3 regions of the Parageobacillus sp. NEAU-HV-2 genome follow, and region 3 is predicted to be linked to each of the others. Evidence: predicted binding sites of a transcription regulator. Region 3 holds the regulator's gene; each other region holds the start of a gene.
The links. Region 3 encodes Rex, which represses fermentation and respiration genes when NADH is low (regulators of the CRP and FNR family bind a similar motif). Its sites were predicted from a motif close to TTGTGAAATATTTCACAA; they were not measured.
Positions count from the first base shown of each region.

Region 1: a site for Rex is predicted at 1,762-1,779, ahead of hcp (hydroxylamine reductase). Genes of this name have one in related genera too.
Region 2: a site for Rex is predicted at 3,251-3,268, ahead of AC1WMD_RS00295 (cytochrome ubiquinol oxidase subunit I). Genes of this name have one in related genera too.

Region 1 is NZ_JBXUJJ010000013.1:22,629-27,926, forward strand. Features, by position in the region: partial or broken gene AC1WMD_RS16230 (transposase) at 1-81, shown strand, start outside; gene hcp (hydroxylamine reductase) at 206-1,492, opposite strand; gene AC1WMD_RS16240 (PadR family transcriptional regulator) at 1,875-2,390, shown strand; gene AC1WMD_RS16245 (alpha/beta fold hydrolase) at 2,456-3,469, shown strand; gene AC1WMD_RS16250 (HXXEE domain-containing protein) at 3,767-4,132, shown strand; gene AC1WMD_RS16255 (aminoglycoside 6-adenylyltransferase) at 4,639-5,298, shown strand, end outside.
Region 2 is NZ_JBXUJJ010000001.1:43,342-48,639, reverse strand. Features, by position in the region: gene AC1WMD_RS00315 (glutaredoxin domain-containing protein) at 1-47, opposite strand, end outside; gene AC1WMD_RS00310 (DsrE/DsrF/DrsH-like family protein) at 61-450, opposite strand; gene cydS (cytochrome bd oxidase small subunit CydS family protein) at 606-704, opposite strand; gene AC1WMD_RS00300 (cytochrome d ubiquinol oxidase subunit II) at 717-1,730, opposite strand; gene AC1WMD_RS00295 (cytochrome ubiquinol oxidase subunit I) at 1,727-3,076, opposite strand; gene AC1WMD_RS00290 (YidH family protein) at 3,392-3,769, opposite strand; gene AC1WMD_RS00285 (SpoVR family protein) at 4,033-5,298, opposite strand, start outside.
Region 3 is NZ_JBXUJJ010000023.1:4,417-9,714, reverse strand. Features, by position in the region: gene AC1WMD_RS18545 (ABC-F family ATP-binding cassette domain-containing protein) at 1-1,838, opposite strand, end outside; gene moaC (cyclic pyranopterin monophosphate synthase MoaC) at 1,958-2,479, shown strand; gene AC1WMD_RS18535 (redox-sensing transcriptional repressor Rex) at 2,469-3,107, shown strand; gene AC1WMD_RS18530 (twin-arginine translocase TatA/TatE family subunit) at 3,123-3,275, shown strand; gene tatC (twin-arginine translocase subunit TatC) at 3,296-4,042, shown strand; gene AC1WMD_RS18520 (YdiK family protein) at 4,045-4,197, opposite strand; gene AC1WMD_RS18515 (CPBP family intramembrane glutamic endopeptidase) at 4,244-4,978, opposite strand; gene groES (co-chaperone GroES) at 5,232-5,298, shown strand, end outside.

The sequences.
Region 1 (5,298 bases), on a different contig from region 3:
CTTGGAGTGGGGTCTAGTTTGTGCTGCCCACAATCTGAAAAGTGGGCGGCAACCACCGATCCGACAAGAAAAAAACAGTAAGAAAAAGAAAGAGTCAGAAGCGATTTTTTTGACAATATCCAATAATATCCAAAAAAGAAAAAAGAAAGAAGAGGCTAGCTTCAAAAGGTTGATTCAGCGACCTTTTGAGCCAGCCTCTTTACTTTTAAGCAAGCATCGCCTGCATATCTTCTTTAACATCACCGATCAGTTTCAATCCGAACATGTCTTGTAATACGCGCAAAACACCTTCAGAAATAAAATGCGGTGCTTTCGGACCGATGCGAATGTCTTGAACGCCCAGACTGAAAAGACCGAGTAAAATTGCAACCGCTTTCTGCTCAAACCAAGAAAGAACAATGCTTAGTGGAAGTTCGTTCACTTCACAGCCTAATGCGTCTGCAAGTGCCATTGCAATTTTTACTGTCGAAATCGAGTTGTTACATTGACCTAAATCAATGTAGCGAGGGATGTTCGTTCCAGGCACTACTCCATAATCAATATCGTTGAAGCGGAACTTTCCGCATGATGTCGTTAAAATAACGGTTTCTGGCGGCAGTGACGTTGCTAATGAACGGTAATATTCACCGCCTTTTCCAGGTGCATCACACCCAGCAATCACAAAAAATCGCTGAATTTTACCGTCTTTTACCGCTTGAATAATTTCTGGAGCGATGCCGATGACCGTCTCATGATGGAATCCAGTTAACAATGTTTCATCGGATTCAATATTCGCTTCAGGAAGTTCTAACGCTTTTTCGATCAATGGAGTAAAATCATCGTTTTCAATTTTTCGGACATTTTCCAATCCAGCGACATCATACGAGAACATTCGATCGGAGTACGTTCCTTTTACGGGCATGACACAGTTTGTCGTCGCTAAAATAGCACCTGGGAATTTTTCAAATAAGCGACGCTGATCGTACCATGCTTTCCCAACATTTCCTTTTAAATGTGGGTATTTTTTTAATTCAGGGTAACCGTGAGCCGGTAACATTTCGGAGTGTGTATAAATATTGATCCCTTTTCCTTCCGTTTGCTTAAGTAATTTTTCTAGTGCAAGTAAGTTATGTCCTGTAACAAGAATACATTTGCCTTCAATTTTATTTTGCGTCACACGCACCGGTTGAGGAATACCGAGTTTTTCGGTATGCGCTCGGTCGAGCAATTCCATGACACGGATCGCTGCTTTTCCAACTTTCATGGCCATATCGAGATGTTCTTGAACGTTAAAGTTTGAATTTGTCAATGTCATATAGAGCGCTTCGTGTGTTGTTGCATCAATGAAAGGATCTGTGTATCCGAGTTGATGAGCGTGTGTACGATACGCTGCAATTCCTTTTAAAGCAAATACGATGGTGTCTTGTAAACTTGCAATTGTTTCATCTTTTCCGCATACACCAACGACGGTGCAGCCTCCCTTTGGCGTTTGTTCACATTGATGGCAAAACATTGCTTCCCCTCCCTAAATAATAGTTTGACACTTTAAAAATACAAGAAAAGGCTTCCAACATAAGTGATTTATATCACACTTCAAATCGAAATATGGAGAAAAAATGAATGATGGCTAACAGTGAGTATATAGTAAGTAAAAGACGGAAGACCAGAGTTGGTCGAACAAATGACAGAGGGATTAAGACAGTTACTTAAGTAAGTCTGCAACAATCAGCGGCGCGATTGTGGGATAAGTATCTATTTTTCACGACTTTATCTTCGTTTCATTTATCAAAAAATTAACAAAATATGTATTGACATAAATAACTAGAACAATTATTATTAAATTATCCAATGTTGGATATCCAAGTTAGGGGGTATGAGCCATTTCAAAGTTAATCATCTTAGGACTTCTACGAAATAAAGAAATGCATGGGTATGAGATACAGACGATTATTCAAGAGAGCAGAGTCGATCAGTGGGCAAATGTACTGTCAGGTTCAATCTATTATGCATTAAATAAGATGGAAGAAGAAGGAACAATTAAGGTCGTAAAAGAAGAACGAACTGGAGCACGAATTCGAAAGGTTTATGCCATCACTGAGTCCGGTGAAGAGCTTTATCAAAAGTTATTAAGAGACAACTTAAAGCTTCAGCCACATTCATTAAAATCTGACTTTATGCTCTCATTGGCAATGATTCATCAATTACCAAAAGAAGAAGCACTGTCCATATTAGAAGAAAACCTAGCTAATTTAGAAAAAATAAAGGCTGAATGGGAAACGGGAAAAGCAAACAAATCAAAAACAACTGCATATAATCCCATTATGGAGTATGCTTTTGATCATACGATACAAATCATTGAATCGGACATTCAGTTAATCAAAAAAACAATTTCGTATTTAGCTAATCACTAATTTTTTTTAAGTAAATATCCAATATTGGATATCCAAGCTATAATAACAGAAAAGGAGATGTACAAATGAATTTATTTGTTAAAGAAAGACTGATTGTTGATGAATCTGGAAACGTAAAAAAGAACAGCATCGTGTCTCTTGAAAAAGTGAAAATAGGAGGCATTGAGCAAGCTATATTAATCCGTGGTGAAAATATAAACAACCCTGTTTTGTTTATGATACATGGTGGACCTGGTCAAAGTGAAATGTATTTATCCCATGTACTAAACAGACCGCTAGAGAAGCATTTTACAATCGTTAATTGGGATCAACGTGGCGCAGCAAAGTCTTACTCCAAACGGATTAAACCTGAGTCAATGAACTTGGCGCAATTTATATCTGATGCCGAAGAAGTGATTCATTATGTTAAAAAGAAATTAAATAAAGAGCACGAGAAATTTTATTTACATGGCCACTCATTTGGTACATTGCTTGGCATGTTAATGATAAAACAATATCCTCATTATTTTCATGCCTACATTGGATTAGCTCAAGCAGTAGGTCTCCAAGATAATTTGATGATTTCTTATGATTATGTTATGAAAAAAGCGATAGAAACCGGAAATCAAAAAGCAATCCGTGAATTAAAATCTATTGGAAAGCCGCCTTTCAACAATTTCTTAAAAGGACTTTGGAAGTATTCTGTCTGGCTTGAAAAGTTCGGAGGTAAAATGCATAGTCGCAATGGTAGAGAAGTATTTAAATGGATATTTTCCGCACCTGAATACAGCCTAGTCGATAAAATCAATTTCTTCAGAGGCGCTCTCTTCAGTGTAAAACATCTTCATCAAGAACTTCTCCAAACAGATCTACGTCGTCTCGTACCAAAAGTTGAAATTCCAGTCTATTTTTTCTTAGGAAAACACGATTACTCTTGTCCATTTGAACTCGCAGAAGACTATATGAATCATCTTGATGCACCGTATAAAAAGATCGTTTGGTTTGAAAATTCCGGTCATATGCCTCATTATGAAGAACCCGAACGCTATTACGAGCAATTAGTTCAAGTTCTAGCAAATGAAAACAAAAAGGCGGGATAATTACCAATCTGTTGAGTGACCAAAAAGTCGTTTAATTTTCTTACTCTACTAAGGGCAGTTTAGTTGAACATGGATTACCAACCAGATAGAATAAGATAAAATTGGTACACTGAATGGGGGAAGATTATGGAACGATGGCTTGATGTTCAAACACTTATTTGGCTATTTCCAATTATGTTTATTCTGCATGATTTGGAAGAAGTTATTATGATTGAAAAATAGATAAAAAAGAATTCAGATGTCATTTATGAAAAATTGCCAAGAAAAATTGCCAACAGAGTAATTAAGCAATTTTCAATGTCAACAGCACAATTTTCTGTTTCGGTATTGGTTATTTTTCTATTTGTTAGCAGTTCTACTTATATGGCAAGTCAATATGTTAATCAAGGTCCATTTGCCAACATTCATTTCTTTACTGTTTGTATAATGATTTTCTTTCTTCATGTATTTACTCATATTGGCCAGTCTATTTTTTTCCGTTCCATTACTCCTGGTGTTATAACATCAATAGTTATCGTTTTTCCATATAGCATAGTATTGTTTCACTCATTATTCGAAAATCAAGTCATAACTTGGGATACTATTTTTGTCAGCTTTCCTTTTTGTTTCTTAGTTTTCCCAATTGTACTTATTGCTCATTGGATTGGAAAAAAAGCCGTATAAAATTCTATATACTTATTGTGCTAACGGGAATCGTAAGTTAAACAAAAATTTCGGATTACTCATTAACGAAATGCGATACTTCAAGAAGGGGATATCGCTTTTTCCCCATGGGAGAACAGAGTTTCTTCCATCATCTGTGGTGCCGCGGAATGCGGCATGGGTGGCTAACAGATGCGATTACTCAACAAGGTAATTTCTTTTTATGTACTGCATTGTTCGTTGCAGACCCAGTTCGAGAGTTACAAGAACAAATGAGAGTACAAAAACCCTATATTGACTGGTTATTGTCTGATGATGGAAAATCAAAGAATACGGAAAAAATCAGAAGAATTTAAGAAACGACCAGCTTTCATCGTAAAATATCCCACGGTAATGTTAACCAAAAATTATAAGTGAGGAGAAGTTGGTCGTCAAAGCCTTACAAAAGGTTCTCAACAGCGAAAAACCGACGGGGTGAGTCATTCACCACTCGTATCGAGGATAAAAAAAGGGTGATATATGTGAAAATGAGAACAGAACAAGAAATGTTGGATTTAATCATAACATTTGCTAAGCAAGATCATCGTATACGTGGAGTACTAATGAACGGTTCTCGTGTTAATCCAAATATAAAAAAAGATATTTTTCAAGATTATGATATTGTATATTTAGTTACCGATGTTGAACCATTTAAAGAGGAAAACTATATTTTACCTCACTTTGGGGAAGTAATGCTTATGGAAAAACCTGAAGATAAAATTTTTCCACCTCCCATCGGCGATGGTCGTTATACATATTTAATGCAATTTATGGATGGAAACCGAATTGATATGCATTTTATTCACATCAGTAAAGTGGATGAACTAATTAAGGATAGTTTGACAAAGGTTTTACTTGACAAAGACCACAATATTCCAGATATCCCACCTCCAAGTGAACAAAGTTATCTTATTAAAAAACCAACGGAAAAATTATATAACGATTGTTGTAATAGTTTTATATGGGGATTAGGATCCCATATTCCAAAAACCATTTGGAGACAAGAATTACCATTGTTAATGCGTTTAATAGATGTTGTTTTACGCGAGCCATTAATTCAAATGCTTGAGTGGCATATAGGAATTAAAACAGATTATAAATACTCGATTGGAAAAGGAGGAAGGCATTTAAAAAAGTTCTTGGAGCCT
Region 2 (5,298 bases), on a different contig from region 3:
ACACAATACGGACATGTCGTTGTTGTATATACCGTAACTCGTTTCATTTTCATCCCTCCACTAGAACGTCAACGTAATGTCGGCGTCTTTCGCAAAGTTTAAAAATGTAGCCGCTCCAGCGACTTCAATTCCATCGACAAATTGATCTTTGTCAAGGCCCATGACGTCCATCGTCATTTGGCATGCAACCAGTTTCACACCTAATTCTTGCGCCATTTTTACAAGCTCTTCGATTGACGGAACATTCGCTTTTTGAAATCCTTCTTGAAAATGCTCTTTTCCTTCTGGAAGCGGTAAGTTTTTATGTGCTTCTTTATGAATGAGATTCAACCCTTCAAATGTGAAGAAAATGCCTACTTCTGCCTCTGATGCCGCTGCCGCTGTGGCAATATTGAATACTTTGTATGCGTCAAATAAACTACCGTTAGCTGCGATAATCGCTACTTTCATCAAGAATTCCTCCTCGTTTTTTCTCGATCATAGTTTTTACAAAATAAAATATTTTATTTACATATACATGTATGGGTATATAACCTAGTCCTTATAGTAATCGATTTTTCCATAAATGTCAACTAACAAATATAAAAAATGTCGAGCAGGAAGTCCTACTCGACCTGTTTGTCTTTCAATCCGGCCCAAAACGCAGCAACCACAGACAACGCCACAATAAGAATTGGTGCATACATAATAAGAAATGTTTGCATGTTATGCTCCCCCTATAATTGTCCTTTTACATATTTTTTGTTGAATAAAAACAATCGCATTAACAAATACAGCGATGGAATTAATAACAAGAACCCGGCGATAAACGCGATAATAAGCGCGATCGCCATTGTTTGATTCGTAAATCCGTCGTAAATCGTTAAGTATGGGTACAACAAATATGGATAGTGAGAAATGCCGTATGCATAAAACGCGAACGCATATTGCAGCAGCAAGCTAATAAACGCCCAGCCGAAATGTCTCTTTTTCCAAAGCAAATAAACGGTCAACACGAAAAACAGAAATGATATGGCAAACATCCAAGCAATGTTGAACATGTTGCTATAATGCTCCGGATTATGATGCCGCAGCTGATAAATGATGAGGAGCGCCGATAAAATCGTTGGCCCGCTCCAACTTAGCGCATATTTCCGCAGCAATTCGCGCGCCTGCATATCCCCCGCTTCATTGGCGTAATACGTTAGAAATGTAGCGGAAATATAGAGAACGCTCGTAATGCTTAACAACACAATACTCCAAGTAAGCGGGCTGACAAACAGCTCTTTATATAATAAAGTGAGTGTTTCCCCGCTTTTCTCCACAAATCCTCCTTCCGAAATCGTCAGCACAATCGACAGTGACGCCGGAATAAACAGCCCTGTTAGCCCGTAGGCAAGCAAATACCAATTTCTTTCCGTCCCGCCATACGTATGAAACGCATAATACGACCCGCGGATCGCCAAAAGCACAATGGCAATGCTGGCAGGAACGAGCAAAATCGAGCCGTAATAATAGGCAGTTTTCGGGAAAAAGCCGACGATGCCGACGAAGAAAAAGACGAGAAACACGTTCGTCACTTCCCATACCGGGGAAAGATAGCGCTGGATAATTTTATGCAAAATATGCTTTTTCTTGGCAAAATCGCTGTATGCGCTGAAAAATCCAGCACCAAAGTCAATCGAGGCGACTATAACGTATCCGAACAAAAACAGCCATAAAACAGAAATGCCAACAATCTCCAACGTCATTCCGCCATCACCTCCTGCTGGCCTGAACGTTCCGCCAACTCCCGTTCGACTGGGTTTTTGCGGAACATGTTAATCAGCACCGCCGCACTCGCGATTCCTAAAATAAGATACAAGATCGAAAATAAAATGAGCATCGTATCGACATGCGCTGACGATGTCGCCGCTTCCGCCGTTTTCATATAACCGCGCAAAATCCACGGCTGCCGGCCGACTTCGGCAAGATACCATCCCGCTTCAATCGCCAGCATGGAAAGTGGACCGGAGGCTACCAACAGGCCGAAAAACCATTTTTTCGCGACAAACTTCCACTTAAATATTTTTCCAAGCCAATAAACCGCCGCTACAACGGTAAGAAACACGCCAAGCGTCACCATTAAATCAAATAAATAGTGAATGTAAAGCGGGGGCGTTTCCTCCTTCGGAAATTCGTTTAATCCTTTTACTTCCGCGGCAGGATGATTATGCGCCAAAATGCTTAATGCGTTTGGAATAATAAGCGCATTTTTTATATTGTTGTTTTCATCAAGCATCCCGAACAAGACAAGCGGCGCATGGGTGCTCGTTTCAAAGTGCCATTCCGCCGCCGCTAATTTTTCCGGCTGATATTCAGCTAAAAATTTTCCTGATAAATCACCGACAAGTGCACTTACAAGTGAAAAAATCAAAGCTGTTTTCATCGTTAAATACAGTGCTTTTTTGTGATAAATATGCCGGTTGCCTCGCATTAAATGCCAAGCGGCGATGGACGCCAAGACAAAAGCACAAGTCATATAGGCTGTCGCTAATACGTGCGCTACTTTTGTCGGCGTCGCTGGATTAAACATTGCCACAAGCGGCTCGATATTTGTGATGACTCCGTTTTTCAATTCAAAACCTTGCGGAGTATTCATAAACGCGTTTACCATCGTAATAAACATTGCTGATGCCGAAGAACCGATGGCAACCGGAATAAGCAGCAACAAATGTTTTTTCTGATTTTCGAATCGATCCCACGTATATAAATAAATGCCAAGGAAAATCGCTTCAAGAAAGAAGGCAAACGTCTCCATAAACAGCGGCAGACTGATAACTTGACCTGCAAGTTGCATAAAGTTCGGCCATAATAACGACAGCTGCAATCCGATCGCCGTTCCCGTCACAACGCCGACGGCTACCGTAACGACGAAGCCGCGCGTCCATCTCCGCGCCAGCAAAATGTAATGTTCATCGTTTTTGCGGATGCCTACCCATTGAGCAATCGCAATCATTAACGGGACGCCGACACCGATCGTTGCATAAATAATATGGAACGTCAGCGTCAGTTCTGTAAGCACTCGGCTAAACAGAACTGGATCATATTTCCACATCGCAATATCCTCCCTTTATGAAAACAATCTGCCAACCATCGACAGAAGCATAATCACTGCAACAAAAAAACTAACCATCACAAGCCATTTTTCTTGGCGTTTCCACACATTTTTTCCTCCTTTGATTCCTCTTGCTCTTATTTATTTTGTCAACAATTTAACAAGATACTGAAATTGTGATGTTTTTCACAAATTTGTCATGATTAACAGAGTTATAAAGGTAAAAATGTTTTATACCATACAATTTTTTATCCATTATGCTTATCGATCCCAAAAATAAAATGGTTACCATCGACAATGATGATAACCATTTTCTTATGCTTTATACAAAGAAACAAAAAAATAATAACCAAACAACAGTGTGACAAATAACACTAAAAGTGCTAAAAACCAAATAAGAAAACGAGCGGTACGAAATGTTTGTTCATTAATTTGCCTTGCTTTTTGGAAATAGCTAATAGTGGCAAAAACAACCGTACACACTCCCGTTACGACAGACAACGTTCCAATCATTTGCACTGCCATGTTGGATAAAGAATGATGGGACGATTTGATATGCAAGTTAATGATGAGAAATCCAATTCCTGTTATAGCGATAGCCGTTCGTATCCACGCTAAAAACGTACGCTCATTGGCGAGATGCTGTTGAATATATTTGGAGTCTTCCGTTGGTACTTGCGCTTTCTCCTTCATTTTCCACACACCTTTCTTCCATAAACATTACTGACGAATAAAAAACCCCCTATAGTATACTAGCCTTTCCGTCAAGCTGTCTACTATAAGGGGATGGGAAGGCAATTATAATTGACATTCCCGATTTGCACTTCGATTGTATAGTGGAACAAATTCCTTTTCTCCTTTCCTAGCCACTGTTGCTGTTTTTTATTGTATACAAACAAACGCAATGACAAACAAATAAAAAAAGCTGCCTTCAAAGCAGCTCTATGTCACACGGATTATATATATTTCCGATGCACTGTTTTTCCATCATACGTAAATAATATAGGCTTCTCTTCCACCACCGTTTCCATATGAACAGGACGCCCCCATAGCTGATAAATATACGGAAGCACTTTTTCTAAATATTTAATGTCTAATTCAATCCCTTCATACCAATGTTTTAAATATAATTCACCATTGCGCATATAGTCCCCGTCATTGACCGTAATGTACGGAAACCCGCCATTGACCCGCATGTTCACGAGTTGATCACGAATGTGCTCCCAGTCTTTATCGACAATCTTATACTCTTTTCCTTGTTTTTGGAATAAATACATATCTTCACGCATCACTAGCTCTTTCGTTAAATAATTGCGCAAAAATGAAATATCGGATTCCAATTCACGCACTTCAAAAATTTTTTCGCGTCCCGACCCTGGCTTCACCCCACGTTTTTTCATTTCCTCGGTTGGGTTATTCCAGCGTTCTTCAATGTCTTCAAAAATTTTCAATCCTAAATAGTACGGATTAATTCCTGTGCGCGACGGCTGTACGACATTGGCGTTTAATTTGGCGAATTCAATCGCTTCGTCGCTTGTTAAGTCCATTTCCCGTAAAATGCGCTGATGCCAATACGTCGCCCAGCCTTCATTCATGATTTTCGTCTCGAGCTGTGGCCAGAAATAGAGCATTTCTTCGCGCATCATCGTTAAAATATCGCGCTGCCAGTCTTCCAGTTCACGACTGTATTCCTCGATAAACAACAATACGTCTTTTTCCGGCTGCGGCGGAAACTTCCTGCGCTTTTTGCGCGGAGGCGGAGCTGGACGATCTTTTTCATCAAGCTTCCATAAATCGTCATATGGCGTCGCTATTTTTGGCGGCTCTTCCTCTTCGTATACTTCCGTATCTTCCCACGTCCACGATAATTTTGGACGAAGCAATGACGGGTCGATATGCTCTTGAATCGCCAATACCGCATCTAAAAATTTTTCTACTTCTAATTTTCCATATTGGTGTTCGTAATGTTTGATTCTCTCGGCGGTCGCAGCCATGCTTTCGACCATATCGCGCTTTGTATTGCTAAAGCGCACGTTATTTTTAAAAAAGTCGCTATGCGCCAGCACATGAGCGACAATTAGTTTATTTTGGATTAACGTATTCGTATCTAGTAAAAACGCGTAACACGGGTCAGAATTAATCACCAACTCATAAATTTTGCTTAATCCCAAATCGTACTGCAACTTCATTTTGTAAAACTGCTTGCCAAAGCTCCAGTGGGA
Region 3 (5,298 bases):
ATATCAGGATCACATAATTGTTCTTCAACGTGCGCAATTTGTTGTTCTAATTCGCTAATTTCCGCTTCGATTTCTTCAATGCGGCGCTTGCGCTGCCGTTCTAGCTTTTTTGCTTCTTTTTCTTGCTCATAACTCGATTTTTTCTTTGATTCCCCATCAGGAAGGTTCACGTTTGTTTGCGGTTGCTCCGCAGCGATGAGGCGTTCGAGTTCCAGCATTTCTTCTTTTTTGGCGATATAGTAGTCATAGTCACCTAAATATTCAGTAATTCCATCGCTAGAAAGTTCGTATATTTTCGTGGCGATGCGGTTGATAAAGTAGCGGTCATGGGAAACGAACAAAATCGTTCCAGGGTATTCAATTAAGGCATTCTCAAGCACTTCTTTGCTGTCTAAATCAAGATGGTTGGTCGGTTCGTCTAAAATAAGGAAGTTTGCTTTTTGCATCATCAATTTGGCGAGCGCCAGTCTTGCTTTTTCGCCACCGCTGAGCGCCGATACAGGCTTTAGTACATCGTCCCCGGAGAATAAGAAGTTCCCGAGCACGGTGCGGATTTCTTTTTCCGTTTTATCGGGATATTCATCCCAAAGTTCATCGAGCACACGCTTATTCGAGGACAAGTCGGCCTGGTTTTGGTCATAGTAGCCGATTTGCACGTTTGAGCCGTAGCGGAAACGCCCTGCTTGCAGCGGGAGTTTGTTGACAATCGCTTTTAACAACGTGGATTTGCCGATTCCGTTCGGACCAATCAGAGCGATGCTTTCCCCGCGCGTGATGCGAAAGCGAACATTATGAATAATTGGCTGATCTGCATCATATCCCACTGCGACATCTTCAGCGATTAACACGTCATTGCCGCTTTCCCGCTCGATTTCGAAGGAAAATGAGGCAGCTTTTTCATCCCCAACTGGCTTCTCCATTCTTTCCATTTTTTCTAGCCGTTTTCTTCTGCTTTGCGCGCGCTTGGTTGTCGAAGCGCGGGCGATATTGCGTTGAATAAAGTCTTGCAGCTTTGCAATTTCTTCTTGCTGTTTTTCATATAGTTTTCGTTCCCGTTCGTATTCCTCTGCCCGTTTCTCTAAGTAGCGGCTGTAATTTCCGCTATACCGCTTTAATGTCGAGCGCGATAGCTCGAATACTTGAGTGACGACCTTATCGAGAAAGTAGCGGTCATGGGAGACGATTAAAATAGCGCCAGGATACGTTTGTAAATATTGCTCAAGCCATGTTAATGTTTCGAGGTCTAAATGGTTGGTCGGCTCGTCCAAAATAAGCAAATCGGGTTTCGTTAAAAGCAATTTTCCGAGCGCCAGCCGCGTTCGCTGTCCGCCGCTTAACGATTGGACAGGAGTTGTCATATAATCGTACTTAGAAAACTGCAAACCGTGTAAAATGGAGCGGATATCGGCTTCGTATTGGTAACCGCCTTGTTCTTTATAACGCTCTTGTAGCGTGTCGTATTCTTTTAATAATTTTTCATAACGGGATGCATCTGCGAGCAAATCAGGATCGCCCATTTGCATTTCCAGCGCGCGCAATTGCTTTTCCATGGCCTTTAATGGGGCGAATACTGTCATCATTTCTTCCCAAATCGACAACGAAGAGTGAAGACCGCTGTCCTGAGCGAGATAGCCGATCGTTACTTCTTTTGGTTTCATAATCTCTCCGCTATCGTAAGACATTTCACCGGCAATGATCTTTAATAGCGTCGATTTTCCTGCTCCGTTTCTTCCGACGAGCGCAATTCGGTCTTTGGATTGTATTTCTAATTTTATATTCGATAAAATAAGGTCAGCGCCAAAATATTTTGTCAGTTGATTCACTTGTAAAATGATCATTGTTTTTCACCTCGCGTTTAACAATAATAGTGTAGCGTAAGTTACTTTCCTATCGCAATAAAACGATAAAAGACAGATGACGAAAAATAGTGTATAGTTTATAAGTGGAGGAGATTACGTTGTCAACATTTACCCATTTCAATGAACAAGGCCGAGCAAAAATGGTCGATATTACGGACAAAGAGGATACGGTCCGCATGGCGACCGCGCAAACAAGTGTGACCGTCAATAAGGAAATTTATGAAAAAATGACAAACAAGACGATCGAAAAAGGGGATGTGCTTGCCGTTGCGCAAGTGGCGGGCATTATGGCGGCGAAAAAAACAGCCGATCTCATTCCGATGTGCCATCCGCTTATGCTAAAAGGTGTCGACATTCAGTTTGCCTGGCATGTCGAAGAAGAAAAAGCGTTGTATCAATTGTTGATTACCGTAACAGTGAAAACAAAAGGAAGCACAGGGGTAGAGATGGAAGCGCTAACGGCCGCCTCTGTATGTGCGCTGACAGTATATGATATGTGCAAGGCGCTTGATAAAGGAATGGTGATTGGCCCAACCTATTTAGTAGAGAAAATGGGTGGAAAGTCAGGACATTATCAACGCAAAAAGAGAAGTGCTGGGGGATTTATCGATGAGCAATGAACAGCCAAAAATTCCGCAAGCAACGGCCAAACGTTTGCCGTTATACTATCGTTTTTTAAAAAATTTACACGCTTCCGGAAAACAACGCGTTTCTTCTGCCGAGCTGAGCGAGGCGGTTAAAGTCGATCCTGCGACGATCCGCCGCGATTTTTCTTATTTTGGCGCGCTTGGCAAAAAGGGATACGGATATAATGTCAACTATTTGTTGTCATTTTTCCGGAAAACGCTCGATCAAGACGAGATAACGGAAGTTGCGTTATTTGGAGTCGGGAACTTAGGCACCGCATTTTTAAACTATAATTTCTCGAAAAACAATAATACGAAAATTGTGATGGCATTTGACGTAGATGAAAGGAAAGTCGGTACAGAAGTCGGCGGGGTGCCCGTCTATCATTTGGATGAATTAGAAGACCGTCTTCACGAGGGAATTCCAGTAGCGATTTTAACGGTGCCTGCCCATGTCGCCCAATGGATTACCGACCGTCTTGTCCAAAAAGGAATTAAAGGGATTTTAAATTTTACGCCGGCGCGCTTGAACGTACCGAAGCATATTCGCGTCCACCATATCGACTTAGCGGTCGAATTGCAGTCGCTCGTTTATTTTTTGAAAAACTATCCGCTTGAATAAAGGAGAGAATAAAACATGAAATATTTATTAATCGTGCTTGTCATTTTATTATTGTTTGGAACAAAAAAACTTCCGGAATTGGGCAAGTCGCTCGGTCAATCGCTCCGCGAGTTTAAGGATGCGACGAAAGGATTAGCCGATGAAGATGAAAAAAAAGCCGACCAATGATGAGTTAGGATGGTTGAGACATGAATGATAAAGAAATGTCGGTGTATGAGCACCTAGGAGAGTTGCGAAAACGGCTTATCATTGTTCTTGTTTTTTTTGGCATTGCCTTGATAGGGAGCTTCTTTTTTGTCGAACCGATCATTTTATATTTGCAGCATACGGATGAAGCAAAAGAATTGACGATGAATGCATTTCGTTTGACAGACCCGATCAAAATTTACTTTCAGTTTGCCTTTGTCATCGCCTTTATTCTTACTGCCCCGGTTTTGCTTTATCAAATTTGGGCGTTTGTCAGCCCAGGGTTATATGAAAAAGAGCGAAAAGTGACGTTAAGCTATATTCCGCTTTCGATTTTTCTCTTTTTAGCAGGCGTTAGTTTTGCGTATTTTGTCTTATTTCCGTTTGTCGTTCGTTTTATGCAAAATTTGGCGGAACGCCTCGGTATTCATCAAGTCATCGGTATTAATGAATATTTCGAATTTTTGCTTCAGCTCGTCTTGCCGTTTGGCATTGTCTTTCAGCTGCCGGTAGTTGTGATGTTTTTAACAAGACTTGGTTTGATTACACCGATGTTATTGAGCAAAGTACGAAAATACGCTTATTTGGCCTTGCTGATTTTAGCTGCGGCCATTACGCCGCCGGATGTATTATCACAAGTGATTGTGATGATTCCGCTTTCGATTTTATATGAAGCAAGCATTTGGATCTCCAAAATGGCTTACCGCAAAGTATTATTGGCGCAACAGGAACAAGAAAACCTCCCGTGATATCAAACGGGAGGTTTATTGCGAAAGTGGAATGCGAAGAGACGTATGGCTGCTCCAAAATCAAGCGTAGCCAGGATGGCAAGGAAGATGGTGAAAAAGTTCCAAATCGTATCTTTTGCACTTTGAATGGACAAGTAAGTAAATAGTACTCCCATCAGAAAATAGGCAAAAGCGAATTGCAATGGTGTCCTTCTCATTGTATTAAAAGCCCCCAATAATGAGTTGTATATGTTCTGCCTGCCGCATCATTTTTTCAATTTCATCAGCAAACAATGTTTGCACCAAGACTACGAACGTATTCATCGTAACATGAGCGAATATCGGAACGAAAATGCGCCCCGTTTTCGCATAAAGAAAGGCAAACGTAAAACCCATTGCCGCATATAAAAGCAGATGCTCCAATTCCATATGGACTACCGAAAATAATAGCGAACTGATGAGCGCGGCAATGAAGAAGTTGTATTTTTGATATAGCGTCCCGAAAATAATTTTGCGAAAAATAATTTCTTCTAAAATCGGGCCGATAATGGAAGTAACGATGATCAATATCGGGGTGACTTGAATGATTTCGACAATTCGTCTCGTGTTTTCCGAGCCCGGTTCGATGCCAAGCAGACGCCATTCAATATTAGCGGCAATGCTCTGGGCAAACAGGGCTAAAAAGACGCCGCCGATCGCCCACATCCAGGCGACAGGCAAGGAAACGCGATAACGAGTATGCCGCTGTTTTATATCCTCGCGCAAGAAAAAGAGAATAATCAAAAACGCAATCGCAAAGCTAATGACCGCCCAATAGCCAGAAGTGAGCTGTGCGGCAACGAGCTTGTTTTCGGCATGTTTCCCCACGCCGAGAAAGCGCAAAAGCGGAACCCCTATAATACCGGACAGCTGCATGATGATATACGTAATAATGACATACCAATATTGTCGTTTCAAGAAAACTTACCCCTTTACCAACAAAATAGTGATGCTTCCCGTATTTTAGCACATCTTTTACAAAAATATAAAAAAATTGACTGCCGCTGTTTATAGATCATGGAAGTATGAAATAATTGAAAAGGATTTAGAAATTTTGTATTTCATACTTGCAAAAAAAAGAGAAGTTCATTAATATTATAAGTGTGTTAGCACTCGATTGAGATGAGTGCTAATAAGAACGGCGAAAATTATGTTAAGGAGGTTGTTTTCCGTGTTAAAGCCATTAGGTGATCGCGTTGTCATTGAAGTGATCGAAACAGAAGAAAAAACTGCAAGCG